2 regions of the Methylosinus sp. genome follow, and region 2 is predicted to be linked to the other one. Evidence: riboswitches for the same ligand, from Rfam matches in the RefSeq annotation. Region 2 holds a riboswitch; the other holds the start of a gene.
What was found. A riboswitch is a leader RNA that binds a small molecule or an ion and turns the genes downstream of it on or off. The one in region 2 is predicted to bind cobalamin.
Positions count from the first base shown of each region.

Region 1: another riboswitch for cobalamin. It lies ahead of VIF40_RS07765 (CbtB domain-containing protein); the one in region 2 lies ahead of VIF40_RS03455 (TonB-dependent receptor plug domain-containing protein).

Region 1 is NZ_DATBQF010000022.1:6,447-14,499, forward strand. It holds gene serA (phosphoglycerate dehydrogenase) at 1-921, shown strand, start outside; gene VIF40_RS07740 (hypothetical protein) at 1,163-1,345, opposite strand; gene VIF40_RS07745 (tetratricopeptide repeat protein) at 1,597-2,478, opposite strand; gene VIF40_RS07750 (Nramp family divalent metal transporter) at 3,004-4,329, shown strand; gene VIF40_RS07755 (hypothetical protein) at 4,468-4,791, shown strand; gene cobO (cob(I)yrinic acid a,c-diamide adenosyltransferase) at 4,844-5,488, opposite strand; cobalamin riboswitch at 5,530-5,724, shown strand; gene VIF40_RS07765 (CbtB domain-containing protein) at 5,770-5,955, shown strand; gene VIF40_RS07770 (CbtA family protein) at 5,963-6,739, shown strand; gene cobW (cobalamin biosynthesis protein CobW) at 6,736-7,770, shown strand; gene cobN (cobaltochelatase subunit CobN) at 7,778-8,053, shown strand, end outside.
Region 2 is NZ_DATBQF010000012.1:44,020-52,072, forward strand. It holds gene VIF40_RS03410 (HAMP domain-containing sensor histidine kinase) at 1-394, shown strand, start outside; partial or broken gene VIF40_RS03415 (acyl-CoA thioesterase) at 677-913, opposite strand; gene VIF40_RS21380 (short-chain fatty acyl-CoA regulator family protein) at 1,028-1,237, shown strand; gene rraA (ribonuclease E activity regulator RraA) at 1,258-1,710, shown strand; gene VIF40_RS03430 (adenosylcobinamide amidohydrolase) at 1,783-2,604, opposite strand; gene VIF40_RS03435 (hypothetical protein) at 2,537-3,034, opposite strand; gene VIF40_RS03440 (DUF7676 family protein) at 3,234-3,815, opposite strand; gene VIF40_RS03445 (DUF7676 family protein) at 3,872-4,513, opposite strand; gene VIF40_RS03450 (hypothetical protein) at 4,516-5,064, opposite strand; gene VIF40_RS03455 (TonB-dependent receptor plug domain-containing protein) at 5,114-7,111, opposite strand; cobalamin riboswitch at 7,284-7,489, opposite strand; cobalamin riboswitch at 7,577-7,776, shown strand; gene VIF40_RS03460 (hypothetical protein) at 7,879-8,053, shown strand, end outside.

The DNA.
Region 1 (8,053 bases), on a different contig from region 2:
ACCAAGCGCGGCGTGCGCATCGTCAATTGCGCGCGCGGCGGGCTCGTCGACGAGGCCGCTCTCGTCGCGGCGCTGGACGAGGGCCATGTCGCGGGCGCGGCGCTCGACGTGTTCGAGACCGAGCCCGCGCGCGAGAATCCGCTCTTTTCCCGCCAGACTGTCGTCTGCACGCCGCATCTCGGCGCTTCCACCGTCGAGGCGCAGGAGAAAGTCGCCGTGCAGATCGCCGAGCAAATGTCGGATTTTTTGACGCGCGGCGCGATCGTGAATGCGGTGAACTTCCCGTCCATCGGCGCCGAGGAGGCGCCGAGGCTCGCGCCCTTCGTCGATCTCGCCGAGAAGCTCGGCTCCTTCCTCGGCCAATCGACCGAATCGCCGATCGAGCGCATCACCGTCGCCTATGAAGGCGCGGCGACGCAGCGCAATGCGCCGGCGATGACGGCGGCGGCTGTCGCGGGCGTGCTGCGGCCGGCGCTCGCCGAGGTCAATCTCGTCTCGGCGCTGGCGATCGCCAAAGAGCGCGGCATAGCGATCGACGAAGCCACCAGCTCCGGAACGAGCGATTATGATTCGCTGATCGCCGTATCGGTGAAGACGCGCGAGGGAGAGCGAAGGCTCGCCGGCTCGCTGTTTCACGACGGCAGGCCGCGCATCGTCGCCGTGGAGGGCGTCCGCGTGGAGACGGAATTCTCCGAGCGGATGATTTTCGTGTCCAACGCCGACAGACCGGGCTTCATCGGACGTTTCGCCGGGCTGCTGGGCGCGGCGGGCGTGAACATCGCGACTTGCGCGCTGGGACGGGACCGGCCGGGCGGCTCCGCCGTGGCCCTGGTCGCGATCGACGAGCCGGCGCCGCGCGAGACGATACGAGAAATCGCCGCGCTCGCCGGCGTGCGCTTCGCGGCGACGCTGCAATTTTGAGGATGCGGGAAAGGGAGAGAAGCGGCGCTGTTATTTCGAGGCGGCGCTCTATGCCTCGCGCGAGGAAGCCGATGCTCCTGCGCCTGCTCGTCCCCCTCACTCCGCCTCATTGTCGCGACAACGAGGCGGAGGAGGCGGATCGAGTGTGACTTTTTTTGAAAGTCGGCGATCGACGCCAAGCCGCGAGCTCCACGAGAAGGATGGGCGAAGCTGCAGGCGAAAGGCGGGAGATCGTCGAGCTTTACTGAATCATCTTGACGGTGCGGCCGACGCCCGGGTCGCTGCCGTTGCCCGTGCCATTGGTGCCGGCGGGGGAAATCCAGTCCGGAACCTTCGTCAGCGCGATGATGACGAAAGCGACGATAGCGACCATCCACAGAACAGTCTTGCCGATCTCAGCGCTGCTGTGTCCGATTGTTGACATGTGACGATCCTCCGAATGTTGGTGCTTTATTTTGCTTTTTTTGCACTAGATGCGCGACAAAGCGTCGCATCGGCGTCAGCCTACACCAACTTTTTTCGGGATACAATGCGGCATGTGCGCGCGCGACAAAATTAGTCAGGGTCCAAAAAGAGAAGCGAAAGCGCGACGCGAAAAGGCGACGCCGGGAGCCCGACGGCTTCCGGATCGCCTCGCCTGTCTCGGCGAATCGCGTCAAATCGAGATGGAGGGGATCAGTCCCGGCGGGTCAGATAATATTCGAGCATGGCCACGGCCGCCTTGCGGTCCGCCTCGCTCGCCCGCGCCAGAGCCCGGGAATGCAGCTCGACGATCCATTGATCGGTCGGCCGATCGCCGGCGGCCTCGCGCGCCAGCGTGAGATACATGAGGCCGCGCGCGCGCTGCGGCGGGCCGCCGGCCTCGCCGTTGAACATCAGATGGCCGAGCAGCGCCTGCGACGGCGCATGGCCCTTGCGCGCGGCGAGATCGAGCCAATTGGCGGCCTGGCGCGCGTCCTTGGAGACGCCATTGCCGTCGAGATACATGCGCGCGAGATTATATTGAGCGTCGGCGTTGCCGAAATAGGTGGCGGCGTAGCGGAAGAGATCGAAAGCGCGGCCGGCGTCCGGCATGATCTTCGCGGCGGTGATCCCCTCGAGATAATAGACGCCGACGGCGACGAAGGCGCCCGCCGCCATCAGCCGCTCGCGCGGGCTCGGCTCGTCCTCGCCGAAATGATCGACGAGCTTGGCGAAATAGGAATAGGCCTTGGCGTCGTCGCGGGCGACGCCGTCGCCATCGGCATACATGCGGCCGAGCTTCCATTGCGCGAGCGATTCGCCGCCGTCCGCGGCGTAGCGCAGCGCCTCCACCGACTTCTTGGCGTTTCCGGCATGGTAGCTCTCGAGCCCGGCGCGCAGAGCGGCCTGAGGGTCCTTGAAGATGGTCAGCGGCTGGGTGGCGGCGGCGAGGGAGCGCGGCTCCGACGCGTCGAAGGCGACGGCGTGGCCCGCCAAGAGAGATCCGACTGTCGCGCAGCCCAGCGCGAGAAGCAGCGTCGAACGACGCCCGCGCGGCTCTACCGTCGACGCAATCGCCTGGAGAAACACGATCATCGAGGATCTGACTTTCTCAACGCCGCCGGCGTTCCGAGAACGCCGCGCAAAACACCGCCATGCGTCACCGCCGAAAATCGGCGACAGGCGTTCGGAAACGAGAAGAGCGTTCTCCCGCGACGAGCCGGCGCGGAAAGCCTCTCCCTTGTCTTCGATGACCTTGTGACGGGGCGAGATTAGCGCAGCGTTTATGGCTGAAAAGGGGCATCTCGCCCTTTGCGCGGCTCGCGGAAAACTATCTCGACGACTGTTGCAACAAGGTCACAAATTTTAGCGTTTCGCCGCATGCTCGGCGCCCCTGCGACGCATCCGGCTACGCATTGCGACATAGAAACGACCCAGTCCATCGCATCGCCGGACGGGACCGCGCCGGCGCAGGCGCCCGAGGCGCTCCTCGGCGTGCTCCTCCTTATGCTGCTCCTCCCCCTGCTGCGCCCCGGCCTGCTGGCGCTCGTGGCGCGAGGGGCCTATATCCTTCGAGACGCATGCCTCGAACCGAGGCGGACGGAACAGAAAGTCTTTGGAATGCGCGCCGGCTCGCCCGAGATTTCGGCCACGCTCGTTTCGGCGCGCGGCGACATGCGCGGCTCGGTGCGCGTCCCGCGCGAGACCGTCGGCTTTCGCCGCCTGTTCATCTTCCTCGGCCCCGGCTATCTGGTCGCGACCGGCTATATGGACCCCGGCAATTGGGCGACAGCGCTCGCCGGCGGCTCCAAATTCGGCACGGCGCTGCTCTTCGTCGCCGTTCTGTCCAGCCTCATGGCGATCGTGCTGCAATCGCTGACGGCGCGGCTCGGCCTCGCCACCGGCCTCGATCTCGCCAGCGCCTGCCGCCGCCGTTTTCCGCGCTCCGCCTCCGTGGCGCTGTGGCTGCTGGCGGAGGCGGGCATATTGGCGACCGATCTCGCCGAGGTCATCGGCACGGCGATCGGCCTGCAATTGCTGTTCGGCCTGCCGCTCGCTCTCGGCGTCGTCGTCACCCTGCTCGACACTTTCCTCGTGCTCGCCTTCGAGCGCCTCGGCTTCCGCAAGATCGAGCTCTTCGTCGTCGCCATGCTCGGGATCATCGCGCTGGCCTTCGGCGGCCAGCTGCTGCTGGCGCGGCCCGATCTCCACGCGGTCGCCGCCGGCCTCGTCCCCAGCCGCGCGCTCATCGAAAATCCCGAGATGCTCTATATCGGCCTCGGCATTCTCGGCGCGACGGTGATGCCGCACAATCTCTTCCTGCACTCTTATATCGTGCAGACGCGCGACGTCGGCGCCTCCTCGGCGGAGCGCCGCGAGGCCATCGACTTCGCCATTTTCGACAGCACTCTGGCGCTGATCTTCGCGCTCGTCATCAATGGCTCGATCCTGGTGCTGGCCGCCGCCGCCTTCCATGCGACGGGCCATACCGATGTCGTCGAGCTCGGTCAGGCCTACACGCTGATCGCGCCGCTGCTCGGCGCGCCGATCGCCGCCAAGCTGTTCGCCATCGCGCTCATCGCCTGCGGGCTCAACTCCACGGTGACGGCGACCCTCGCCGGGCAGATCGTGATGGAGGGCTTCATCGAGCTGCGCATGAAGCCGACGCTGCGGCGCCTGGTGACGCGTCTCATCGCCATCGTCCCGGCCGTCGCCGTCACGCTGCTCTCGGGAGAAGAGGCGACCGGCCGGCTGCTGGTGCTGAGCCAGGTGGTGCTGAGCTTCACGCTGCCCTTCGCGGTCGTGCCGCTGGTCTGGTTCACCGCCTCGCGCCGACTGATGGGCGAGCTCGCCGCGCCGCGCGTCACCACCGCCGTCGCCGCCGTCATCGCCTTGGCCATTGTCGCGCTGAACGGCAAGCTGCTCCTCGACGCGCTCGCCGGCTGATCTTCACCTTCTCTTGACCATGCGGTCCGGCGAGGCGGCGTTAACCATGCGCGCGCCGGAACGATCTTGTTTCGCGTGACGTTCTTCCCCGGCCGAGGCGGCGCTGGGGGCCGCCTCGGCAGAAGGGAAGAGAATGGCATGTTTCGACATATGGTTTATGCGGCGGCCCTCATCGGCGCTCTGATGCTGCCCGGCGCGGCCTCCGCCCGCGGCCACCATCATCATGGCCGCCATCACCACCATCATCATCATCATCACCACCACCACCATCACCACCATCACGGCCGCCATGCCGGGGTTCATCACGGCTGGGGCTACAACGGCTGGGGTCATCATGGCTGGCGTCACGCCGGATGGGGCGGCGGTTACTATGGCCGGTCCTATTATGCGGGATCGCGCTATGCGCCGGCGTCCAACGCCTGCTGGCGCTGGTGGAACGGCCGCAGGCGCTTCGTCTGCTGAGATCGGCTCGGCGCCGGGGGGGCGAGCGAGCCGGCCACCCCCGCGCCTTATATTAAAATTCGACGCCGATCTGCGCCTTCACACCGGCTTGAAAATGGTGCTTGATCAAGGTCATCTCTGTGACCAGATCGGCGATGGCGACGAGTTCCGGCTTGGCGTTGCGACCGGTGACGACGACGTGCAGATTGCCGCGCCGCGTCTTCAGCGTCTCGATCACCTCGTCCAGCGGCAGATGCTCATAGCGCAGCGCGATCGACAATTCGTCGAGCACGAGCAGCCGAATCGACTCCTTCGCCATCAGCTCCTTCGCCTTGTCCCAGGCGCGGCGGGCGGCCGCCTCGTCGCGAGCGCGATCCTGCGTCTCCCAGGTGAAGCCCTCGCCGAGCGTGTGCCAGAAGAGCAGCCCCTCCGAGAGCCCCCCCTCCCCCTTGCCGAGCGTCTCGAGGATGCGGCGCTCGCCGCTCTCCCAGGCGCCCTTGCCGAATTGCACGACGCCGACCGCGAGACCATGCCCCATCGCCCGTAGCGCGAGGCCGAAGGCCGCCGTGGACTTGCCCTTGCCCGCGCCCGTATGGACCATCAAGAGGCCTTTCTCGGCAATGGTCTTGCCGGCGACCTCGGCGTCCTGGACCGCCTTGCGCTTCTCCATCTTCTCACGATGGCGGCGGGCGGCGTCCTCTTCCGCGAATTCCGACATGATTTGCGCCTCCTCGCCATTTGACGGCTCTTGCTCGCCGTCATATGACTGTTGGCGACGGTCCTCCGCAAGGAGGCGAACAGGGAATGCGGTGAGGGGCTCGTCCCCGATGCCGCAGCTGCCCCCGCAACTGTGAGCGGTGAGCTCGCGCCTCGAGGCCACTGGGCGAAAGCCCGGGAAGGCGGCGCGTGCGGCGACCCGCGAGCCAGGAGACCTGCCGTCATGTGACTGCCGTCACGCGAAACCACGAATGCCGCCGGTGGGGCGGCGAGGAGCCGACAATGATCACGAAGACCCTTTCCGCCGACGCGATTCTCTCCGCCAGCCGCCTCGAGTCGCTGCGCGCCGCCCTCGTCGTCTTCACGCTCGGCGCCGGGCTCGTCTATCTCGCCGGCTTCTCCTATCCGAGCGTCGCCCACAACGCCGCCCACGACACACGCCATTCGCTCGGCTTCCCCTGCCATTGACGCAGCGGTGATCCAGCGACTCCTCACGGTCGGTCTTCTGGCCGGCCTTCTCGCTGGGCTCGCCGTCGCGGCCCTGCAGAATGTCACCACGACTCCGCTGATCCTCGCCGCCGAGGTCTATGAGACCGCGGCCGAGCAGGCCCATGCCGGAGCCGCGACGCAAGATCATGTGACGCGAGATCACGCGACACATGAGCACGCGACACCCGAGCACGAGCACGCTGGAGCGCACGAGCAGGCTGGAGCGCACGAGCAGGCCTGGGAGCCGGCGCCCGGCCTCGAGCGCACGGCCGCCACCAGCGTGGCGACCGGCGTCACATCGGTCGGCTACGCCTTTGTGCTGCTCGCTCTGATGCTCGTCGCCGGCGAGACGATCGAGCCCAAGCGCGCCGCGCTCTGGGGCGCCTGCGCTTTCGCCTCGACGGGCCTCGCGACGAGCCTCGGCCTCGCGCCGGAGCTGCCGGGCAGCGCCGCCGGCGATCTCGCCGCGCGCCAGCTCTGGTGGATCGCGACGGCCGCCTCGACCGGCGCCGGCCTGTTCGCGCTGCTGCGCGTCGAGCGGCCGCTGATAAAGGTTCTCGGCGTCGCGCTGCTGATCGCGCCGCATGTCATCGGCGCGCCGCAGCCGCCGGCCCCCGAGAGCACCGCGCCCGCCGAGCTCGCGGCGCGCTTTGCCGCCGCTTCGCTCGCCATTCATGCGCTGACCTGGATTCTCGCCGGCGCCGCGGTCGGCTTCGTCTGGCGCCGTTTCGCCGCGAAAGCCGAAACGGAGGCCGCGGCATGAGCAGCCTCGCCAAAATCCCGACGACGATCGTCACCGGCTTTCTCGGCGCCGGCAAGACGACGCTGATCCGTCATATCCTCGAGACGGCGCGCGGCCGCCGCCTCGCGCTCATCATCAACGAGTTCGGCGACGTCGGCGTCGACGGCGATATTTTGCGCGCCTGCGGCGTCGAGAATTGCCCCGAGGAGAATATCGTCGAGCTGGCCAACGGGTGTCTGTGCTGCACGGTGGCCGATGATTTCGCGCCGGCGATCGAGGCGCTGCTCGCGCTTCCGAACCGCCCCGAGCACATCATCATCGAAACGAGCGGCCTCGCTCTGCCCAAGCCCTTGGTCAAAGCCTTCGAATGGCCGACCATCCGCCCGCATCTGACCGTCGACGGCGTCATCGCCGTGGTGGACGGGCCGGCGGTGGCGGCGGGCCGTTTCGCCGACGATCTCGACGCCATCGCCGAGGAGCGCGCCGAGACCCTCACGATCGATCACGACAATCCGCTCGAGGAAGTGTTCGAGGATCAGCTCCTCTGCGCCGATCTCATCGTGCTCAACAAGATCGATCTGTTGAGCGAGGAGCAAGCGACGCAAGTCGCCGCGCAGATTCGCGCCTCCGCGCCGCGCGCGGCGAAGCTGCTGAGGGCGAGCGAGGGGAAGCTCGACCCCGCCATTCTGCTCGGCCTCGGCGCCGCGGCGGAGGATGATCTCGCCAACCGCCCCTCGCATCACGATACGGAAGAGGGCCACGACCACGACGATTTCGAGAGCTTCGTCGTCGAGATCGCGCCCGCGCGCGATCCGGCCGAGCTGGTCGAACGTCTCGCCCGCGTCGCGCAAGCCCATGACGTGTTGCGCATAAAGGGCTTCGTCGAGATCGCCGGCAAGCCGATGCGGCTGCTGGTGCAGGGCGTCGGCGCGCGCTTTCGTCATCAGTTCGAGCGCCCCTGGCGCGCCGATGAGACGCGCGCCAGCCGTCTCGTGGTCATCGGCGAAAAGGGTCTCGACCGTGCGGGCGTGACGGCCATGCTGACGGACTGAGGGCGCCATGCATCTGCTCGCGCGCGATCTCCATGGCCTCGATGACAATGAGGCGGCGGTCGATCTCGGGCAGACCCCGGCGCAAATCGTCTTTCTGTCCTTCTCCGACGCCGAGCTCTGCCTCGTCGCCGAGCTGCATGAGCAGAACGCCGCGCTTCCTTCTCTGCGCTGCGCCTCGCTCGCCCGGCTGAAGCACCCCTATTCCGTCGATCTCTATATCGACAAGGTCGCGCGCCATGCGCGGCTCGTCATCGTGCGTCTGCTCGGCGGCAAGGAGTATTGG
Region 2 (8,053 bases):
ATTTTCGGAAGAGGGCGCGAGCATCATCATGGTCCGCGCCGAGCGGCTCGCACTGGAGAGCGTGGTGGCCAATCTCATCGGCAATGCTCTGCGCGCAGAGCCAGTCGGCGGTTCCGTGATCGTGGGCGTCGGCCCCGGGCCCGAGATCTGCATCGTCGATCATGGACCAGGAATCCCTCCCGACGACCGCGCGCTTATTTTCGAGCCCTTCTGGCGCAAGGAAAGCGCCAGTCCCGGCGCTGGTCTGGGATTGGCGATCGCCAAGGAGCTGATGGACAAGCTGGGAGGACGCATCTGGGTCGAAGACACCCCCGGCGGGGGCGCAACCCTGCGCATATCGCTCCCGCTCGCGGGGGCCGCACCCGGCGAAATGGCCGATCCTCACGCTCGATGACCGTGCCACAGCGAGCGAATTGATAAGTCCTGTTGGAAAATCCGGATGCAGGCCGTAGTGGCTGGTCTGCTCGGGAAACACCAGCTCGACCATGCGGAGCTCGTCTTGGTCGGGCCGCGCCTCCTGCGGCCGGAGCGGCGGCAGAACGCCGCCGCTTCTTTCCAGCCCGCCGAGAGCGACCATGTGAAAGACGCTGCTCCCGCAACGTCTCCGCTCACCGGATCGCGGCGCTTCGGCGATGAGATCGACCTCGCCGTCGAGCGAGCGACGACCGACGCGGACGATGCGGCCCGTCAGCTCGACGAGATCGCCGAGACGGACGGGAGCCACGAAGTCGACCCGCTCGCAGGAGGCGGTGACGAAGTCGACCCGCCCGTGACGAGACGCCGTGATGAAGGCGACCTTGTCCATATGTGCGAGACCGACGCCGCCGAACAATGTCCCATGGTGGTTCGTGTCCTGCGGGAAGACGATGTCGACCAAGGTCGTGATCGGCGGCGCTGCTCGCTCGCTCATCATCCACCACCCTGCCGCGCGGCGGCGAGGTCACGCAGACGTTGCGCGGCGGCGACCATATTGACGAGCGCTGGCTCGACCTCCTCCCATTTGCGGGTCTTCAAGCCGCAATCGGGATTGACACTCGGCTGCGACATCCGTCACGCTTCGCGACTCGTCTATTCCAAAGGCCTCGATCTCTCCGACCCGGAGGCGGCGACGCCGATCGGCGTCGGCTGCAAGGTGTGCGAGCGCCCGAGCTGCCCGCAACGGGCCTTTCCCAACATCGGCCAGCGCCTCGCCATCGACGAGAATGAGCGGCGCTTCGCGCCTTATCCCGTCAAGTGATTCGCGGAACAAGGGACATCATGAACGACTTCACTCTCTTCGACAGCACTTGCGACCTCTACGATCGATTTCTCGACGAGGCGCGCACGCTCGCTCCATTGCTTCGGGATTTCGGCGGCAAGAGGCCCTTTCACGGAACGGTCGTGACCGCGAAGTGCTTCGAGGACAATTCCCGCATCAAGGAGCTGCTCGCGACTGACGGGCGCGGCAAAGTCCTCGTCGTCGACGTCGGCGGCAGCGCTCGCTGCGCGGTTCTCGGCGACATGATCGCCAAGGACGCCGTCCGAAATGGGTGGGAAGGCGTCGTTATTCACGGCTATGTTCGGGACTGCGCCGCATTGGCGGAGCTCGATATCGGGGTGAAGGCGCTCGGCATCACGCCTCGGAAATCCGTGCGGCGCGGCGAAGGAGTCGCGCATCTGCGCATCTCTTTCGCCGGCGTCTATCTCGACGAAGGCGACAGGATGGTGTGATCGCCTTGAGCTGTGAGCAGGCCGCGAGTCTCCGAGGCGAAGCGCCAGCGAATCTGATCAGCCCATGAAGTCTCACAGAGATACGCCGGATCGTATGTCGACGATATCGGCGCTCCAAGTCCGGACGCCTTCGAACGTCGCGTCATAGACCGCGCGGCCGGTCGCCTCTCCTATGTCGGTGTGAAGGCCTGCACAACGTTCGACGTCCTCGCCCCTCGGCGCGGCGACAATGATGCAATCGGTTCCCGTGCCGGTCACGGTAGCTTCGGGCGGCCGATTCTGCGCCTCCAATATGGCGACAGTCCGCGCCTGCGTCGCAATCGAAATCGCTTCGACGAAGGCGCCGTTCGACAATGAGCGAGAAAGGTGGACGAACGTGTTGATCGTGCCCCATTCGCGGGGCGGTTCCATGCGGCGAGCGCCAACTCTCTCGCCGTTCGAGAGACCGACGGTGGTTACACAAGTCGCGGTGACGCCACCGACTTCGGCGCGAGCCATATGCCTGCGACGAATGTCGCGCGACGTCATGAAGGCGACGGCGCTTTCATCGAGCCCGAAAGACGACAGTCTGGCGCGAAGAAAAGCGATCGGATCGAGACCAATTGGTAGTTCTCTATCGCGGACCTCTAGCCATACGATCTCGCGCGTTTCCGCGAATCCGGGCCGATTGATCGACCAGCCGAGCGTCTCGTGGGTTTCAGGCAAGCGGAGGACGAGAAGACGCGAGCCAGATTCGAACTGAAAGGGAAGCTGCGTCATGCGCCCGCAAATCCAATCGATGGGTGACAAGGGGCCATGAAAAGCCCCTTGTCGCTGAAAGCATCTCTCAGATGTGACGCGAAGCCAACTCGACTCTGAGCTTGCGAGTGAGGCCCAGAACAGAGGTCGTCGCATGGAGGGCCCAGAGCACTCCAAAGGCGCTGACGTTGATCAGGAAAATTCGCGCGATAGTCTCGGGCGCGAGCGCGACGCCCCGATAGCCGATCGCGACATCGATGAGGATGATCGATCCTTCATAGGCGACGAAGGCCGCAAGGAAAGCAACGGAGGCGCCGACGACGCCGGCGAGGCGTCTCATGACGAAGCCGGCGGTCTCGCAAGACAGGAGAGCGACGAGTCCGAGCGCCGCGCCCCAGGCGAGCGTCTCGCTGTCTGTCGGGTAACGCAAGAATGCGAAACCCATCGCCTGATTGGCGAGCCATATGGCGCCGGTCGTCGCGAGCGCGTCGCGGCGGCCGAGCGTCATCGCGGAAATCGCCGCCAGGGCGGCGAACGGAACGGCGCAGGCGAAGCCGAAGGTGAAGAGCACACTGCCGACGACCAAGGCGAGAATCCAAATAGCACGGCGCGCTTTCGGCGAAACAATCGAATATCCAGTCATGACAAGTCTCCTCTGATGTGACGTGGACGACGGAAGGAGCGTATCTTTCCGTCTTCTGTTCTGCTCGCCAACGCAATTTCGTACGGGCGAGTATTTTAAAGGCCGGCGGCTCCGCGTCGCCAGCGAAAAATTCGTTCGATCGCTAGCGCCCGCGGGTCGCCGACCGATCGACGGGATCGGCGTCTCGCAAGCCGAGCCAGCGCGCGCGCAGCGCATCCCACAGAGCGAGGCGCGACCAATCGGGCTCCTTCAGAAATCTGCCCGTTTCATGGTCGAGGAAGGGGTTTGGCAAGAGCACGGTAAGCTGTTGCTCGCCCGCGCCGTTGAAGAGCTGGAGACTCCAGGACATGGGCACGCAAGTTCCGGCGAAGCGGCGATGCAGCTCCGCTCGCGCCGTACGCCTATGGCGCGCGAGCTCGGGCGACGTCGGACGGCTACGCGGTCCCTTCGTTTCGCCGATGCAGACGTGGAAATGCGTGCGTCCGAAGGCGACTGTCAGATAGCCGTCGAGCAGGCCGATCCGCGTCGGCGCACAATCGGGATAGATTTCGAATGCGGCGCCCTGAATGATCGGGCCGAACACGATCTCTTCCCAATGACGCTCGAACAGGTCGCGGAACAGCGCCTCGAGGCTCGCCGCGTCGGCAGGCAACGCAAAGACATCGACCGGCGTCCCATCCGAGTCCGTTCTCCGCTCGGGCGTCGCCCACACTGATTCGCTCATCGCCTGTGTCCTTTTCCCTAGCAGTCGCACGAAGCGATTGATCCGCGCCTAGAACTCTATGCGCGCAATGGCGCGCGTCCGGCCGCCTCCAGATCCGTCGGAACCGACTCGCCGAGATAGCGTCGGCGGTATTCATAATAGAGTCGTAGATTCTCCCAGTTCGGCGGACCGACCGTATGGGACGTCTCGCCGAGCAGGACATGCGGAAAGAAGATGGTCGTCATCTGCTCGCCATAGCCGTTCCACATGCGGATGCCGGAGCTGCGCTCCTTGATCGAGCCATCGCCTCGCCAATCATAGAAAGCGACCTTGGATACGCGACGCAGAAGATGCGATTCCGGCAAGCCGCTTGCTTTGTAATTCGCGATGCACAGATGAAAATGCCATGCGCCGGCGTCCACGGTCAGATAGCCGTTCGAGATCGTCACCTTCGGCGCGCGATCGAAGGTGAGCTCGAAGACGGCGCCGAGGACCCAGGGCCCGACAGTGAGTCGCCGCCAATGATCGTCGAAGAGCTCGCGCGTGAGCCGGATGAGCGTTTCCTCCGAGGCGTCAAAGTAGCTGTAGCGAGTCTGTGAACCGTCTGGATTGTCGATCAGCTCGTGACGAGGAGGCGGAACCACCATTTCGCTTTCTCCGGTGAATGATGGAACGCCGCGCCGCGGCGCCCCGGTCTCGACGATGAATGTTTGGTCCATCGTCAGGCGCGCGGCTGCGCCATTCGCACAGGACTGAGAACCGACCGGCCGACGAAAGCGGCGACTTCCGCGATCACGAGCAATCCGACGAATGTCGCAAAATCGACCGCGGAGAGAAAGGCGAGATTCTCGATCGTAAATCCCTCTATCCCGCCGAGGATCGACGCTGCGACGATCATGAGGCCGCGGAAGACGAGCTGGCTGGCGAGAAAGCCCGCGACCATCGACCCTGCGGTCCCGAACCGCGCCAGACCGCCGCAGACGCTCTGCACGGCGACGGTGGTCGCGACCATGGACGCGAGCAGGATCGCCGACCACATCATCGATTCGAAGCCGATCGGAAAATTCAGAATCGCGAAGCCGACCAGCTGATTGGCGAGCCATGCGCACGCCGCCGCCAGCGCGGCGGCGCGGCGTGGCAAAGTGATCGCCGCGAGCGCTGCGAAAGCCGCGAAGGGCGTTGCGCAGACGAGAGCGCCACTGAGCAGCGCCGCGCTCGCGACCAGCAACGCGATCCATAAGGCCGGCGCTTGAATTTTGTAGAGCATCATTCTTCTCCTCTTTGGTTGATCGATAGGACGAAATCGGATCGAGGTCCCGTCACCATGTCAGCTTCACGCCGCCATAGACCGCCCGCGCGGTCGTTCCGTAATTATTGGTTTCCTCATAGCGCGCGTCGCCGATATTCTCGATGCGGGCGAAGACCGAGAAAAGATCGTCGACCTTGTAACTGCCGAACAGATCAACTCTCGCATAGGAAGCGAGCGCGACGCGCTTGGAATAGACCCAGTCGGTGGCGGGAACTGCGCCGGTCACAACCACTCGCGCTTCGAGCTCGAGCTTCGGGATGCCAGTGTAGATGACCGAGACCGATCCCTTATCGCGTGGGCGCAGCGTGAGCGTCTGATCTTTGGCGCGATCGATCGCGGCGAGATGCGTGTAGGACCCGCGCACGCGCCATTCGTCCGGGACGATCACGGCCTCGCCCGAAAATTCGACGCCTTTCATCTCGGCGCGTCCGACATTGTAATAGCAGCCGCCGAAAGCGGCGATCTGCACCGCCGTGCAGCCCGACGACGCCCCATAGCCGATGAGATTTTGATAGCGGCTGTCGAACAGGCTGACCGACAGCAGCGCCCGCCCCGAGAGCAGCTTCTGATCGACGCCGACGTCGAATCCCGTGCTCCGCTCCGGCAGCAGCTTCGGATCGCCATATTGGCTGAATCGCTGGAAGAGCGACGCCACGCGTGCGCCCGTTCCCGCCGTCGCTCGGAATTTCGTGCCGGTCTCCTCGAGGCGATAGGCGGCGGTCGTGCGCCATGTCGCGAAGGTGCTGTTGTTGTCGACCGCGTCGATGCGGCCGCTATAGGTGAAGTCGAATCGGTCCAGCACCGTGAACTGATGCTGCGCGAACCCCGAATGCGTGGTCTGCGCCGCGTCGGTCGGCGTGAACGTTCCGACAGGCGCCGGGTCCTGCGAAGTGTGCAGCGACTCGGTCTCGTTGCGCGCGCCGAAGCTGACGAGCCCATACTCGCCGAGCTTCAAATCGCCCTGATATTCGAGGCCGCGTCGGCTGCCGCGATAGCCGAGCCGGCAGTCGAAAGAGTTCCAGGACAGATCGTAGCAGGATTCCGTCACCCACACGTCTCTGTTGGTGACATTACCGAACAGCGTCAGCCGGTTATGCAGCCGATGGTCGAACAGATCGAGATCGGCGCGCAGATAGCCTTGAGCGAATGACGCGTGCTGATGATTGTTCGGACTGTAGACGTTCGTCGGGTTATACGCGCTCGGATTGTCGAAGCGGATCGACGAGTCATGCCCGTTGAACGCGCCTTCGACAGAGAAGTCGTTGGAAAAACGATAGCCGAGGCGCGCGCTCGCGCCGCCGCGATTGGTGGGATCGCCAGACGGCAAAGGCGGCAGAGGGGTCACGCGATCCGCCATCGTCAGCGGCCTCGCGATGCGATAGCCATAGCGGGGAAAGCCGTCCGTATGCAGCGCGTCGATCGCGAAGGCGTAGGACAAATCGCCTTCGCTGCCAGAAACGCTGGCGCGCGTATGGGCCGTTCCATAGGTTCCGCCTTCCGCGAGCACGGAGCCCCGCGGCTTTCCCGCGCCTTTGCGCGTGATGAGGTTGATGACGCCGCCCATGGCGTCCGAGCCGTAGAGCGCCGATTGCGGGCCGCGCAGAACCTCGATCCGCTCGAGGTCGAGAATCGCGAAGCCGCCGAGATCGGCCTCGCCGCCGCCGCTCGACGGATCGCCGATGCGCACGCCGTCGATCAGCAGCAGAGTCTGGCTCGGCGTGGAGCCGCGCAAGACCACGTTGTACTGCGCGCCCGGTCCGCCGAAGCCGTAGATATCGAGTCCCGGAACGCCGCGCAGCACGTCGATCAATCCGAGAGAGCCGCGCTTCTCGATTTCAGCCGGCGTCACGACCGACACGGAGGCGGCGGTGCGCGAGGCCGGCTCCTCGACGCGATCCGGCGTGATGACCGTGCCGACATCGATTTCCGGCAGAGCTTCCTGTCCCTTCACAGAAGACGCGAGAGCAGAAAGAATGAAAGCGGAGAGAATGGTGGAAGCGCGCAGCATGTGCGCGAACGAGCCGTCGATGACGACTCGCGAGGATTGCATGTGCATGAGTTAAAGACCAGCAGCGAACGTGGACCGTCACTGCGAATGGTCTCCGCCCGCGCGAGCGCGCTCGAGGCGCGCACGACGACGGGTTTCGGCCGCCTCGGGGCACCCCGCCCGACGCCTTCGCGCGTGACCACGACTGATGGCAGGTCTCCTGGCTCGCGGGTCGTCGCCTCGGACGGCCTTCCCAGGGTCGAGAGGACCCCAGTGGCTTCGTTCGTCCTCGGCTCGCCGCTTACAGTTGCGGGGGCAGCCGCGGCATTGCGCGTTCGAAAACGCGCGCACCGCATTCACTTTTCATCCCCGAAGGGAACCATCGCCGATGATGTAAGCGCCGATTGCGGAATCGGTCAAGTCCGCGATGTCGCGCGCGACGCAATATTGTCTGACCCGCTAATGACAGTAGCATCGAATGCGCCCCAACATATAGATGTTCTCGGTCTCTGGAGTCGCTTCCAGAGCTAAGAGGGAATCCGGTGAGCCGAGAGGCGAACCCGGAGCTGCCCCCGCAACTGTGAGCGGCGAGCGCGATCAAAGACGCCACCGGCGCGAATGCGCTGGGAAGGCTGATCGCGCAGCGACCCGCGAGCCAGGAGACCTGCCGCGAACATTTTCGTCCACGGGCGGGGCGCCCGAAGGCCGCTGGCGGTCCTGCGCATTGAATTTGCGCGGACGATGCTCGCTGCTTCCTGTGTCCCGTCCAAACGCGAGCGGGGCATCGCATGACGCAGGCGGCGTTCGATTTCGACAAGCATGGTCATCTCGTAGCAATTTCTCCGATGCGCAGAAGCACGACCCTTCGCGCCTTGCATTCCGCGCCGCCGCAACCTCTGGCCAAGCCGCCGGCTCCCGGCGATCTTCGCCTCGATCGCAGGCTGGACGCGCTGCTGACGTCGT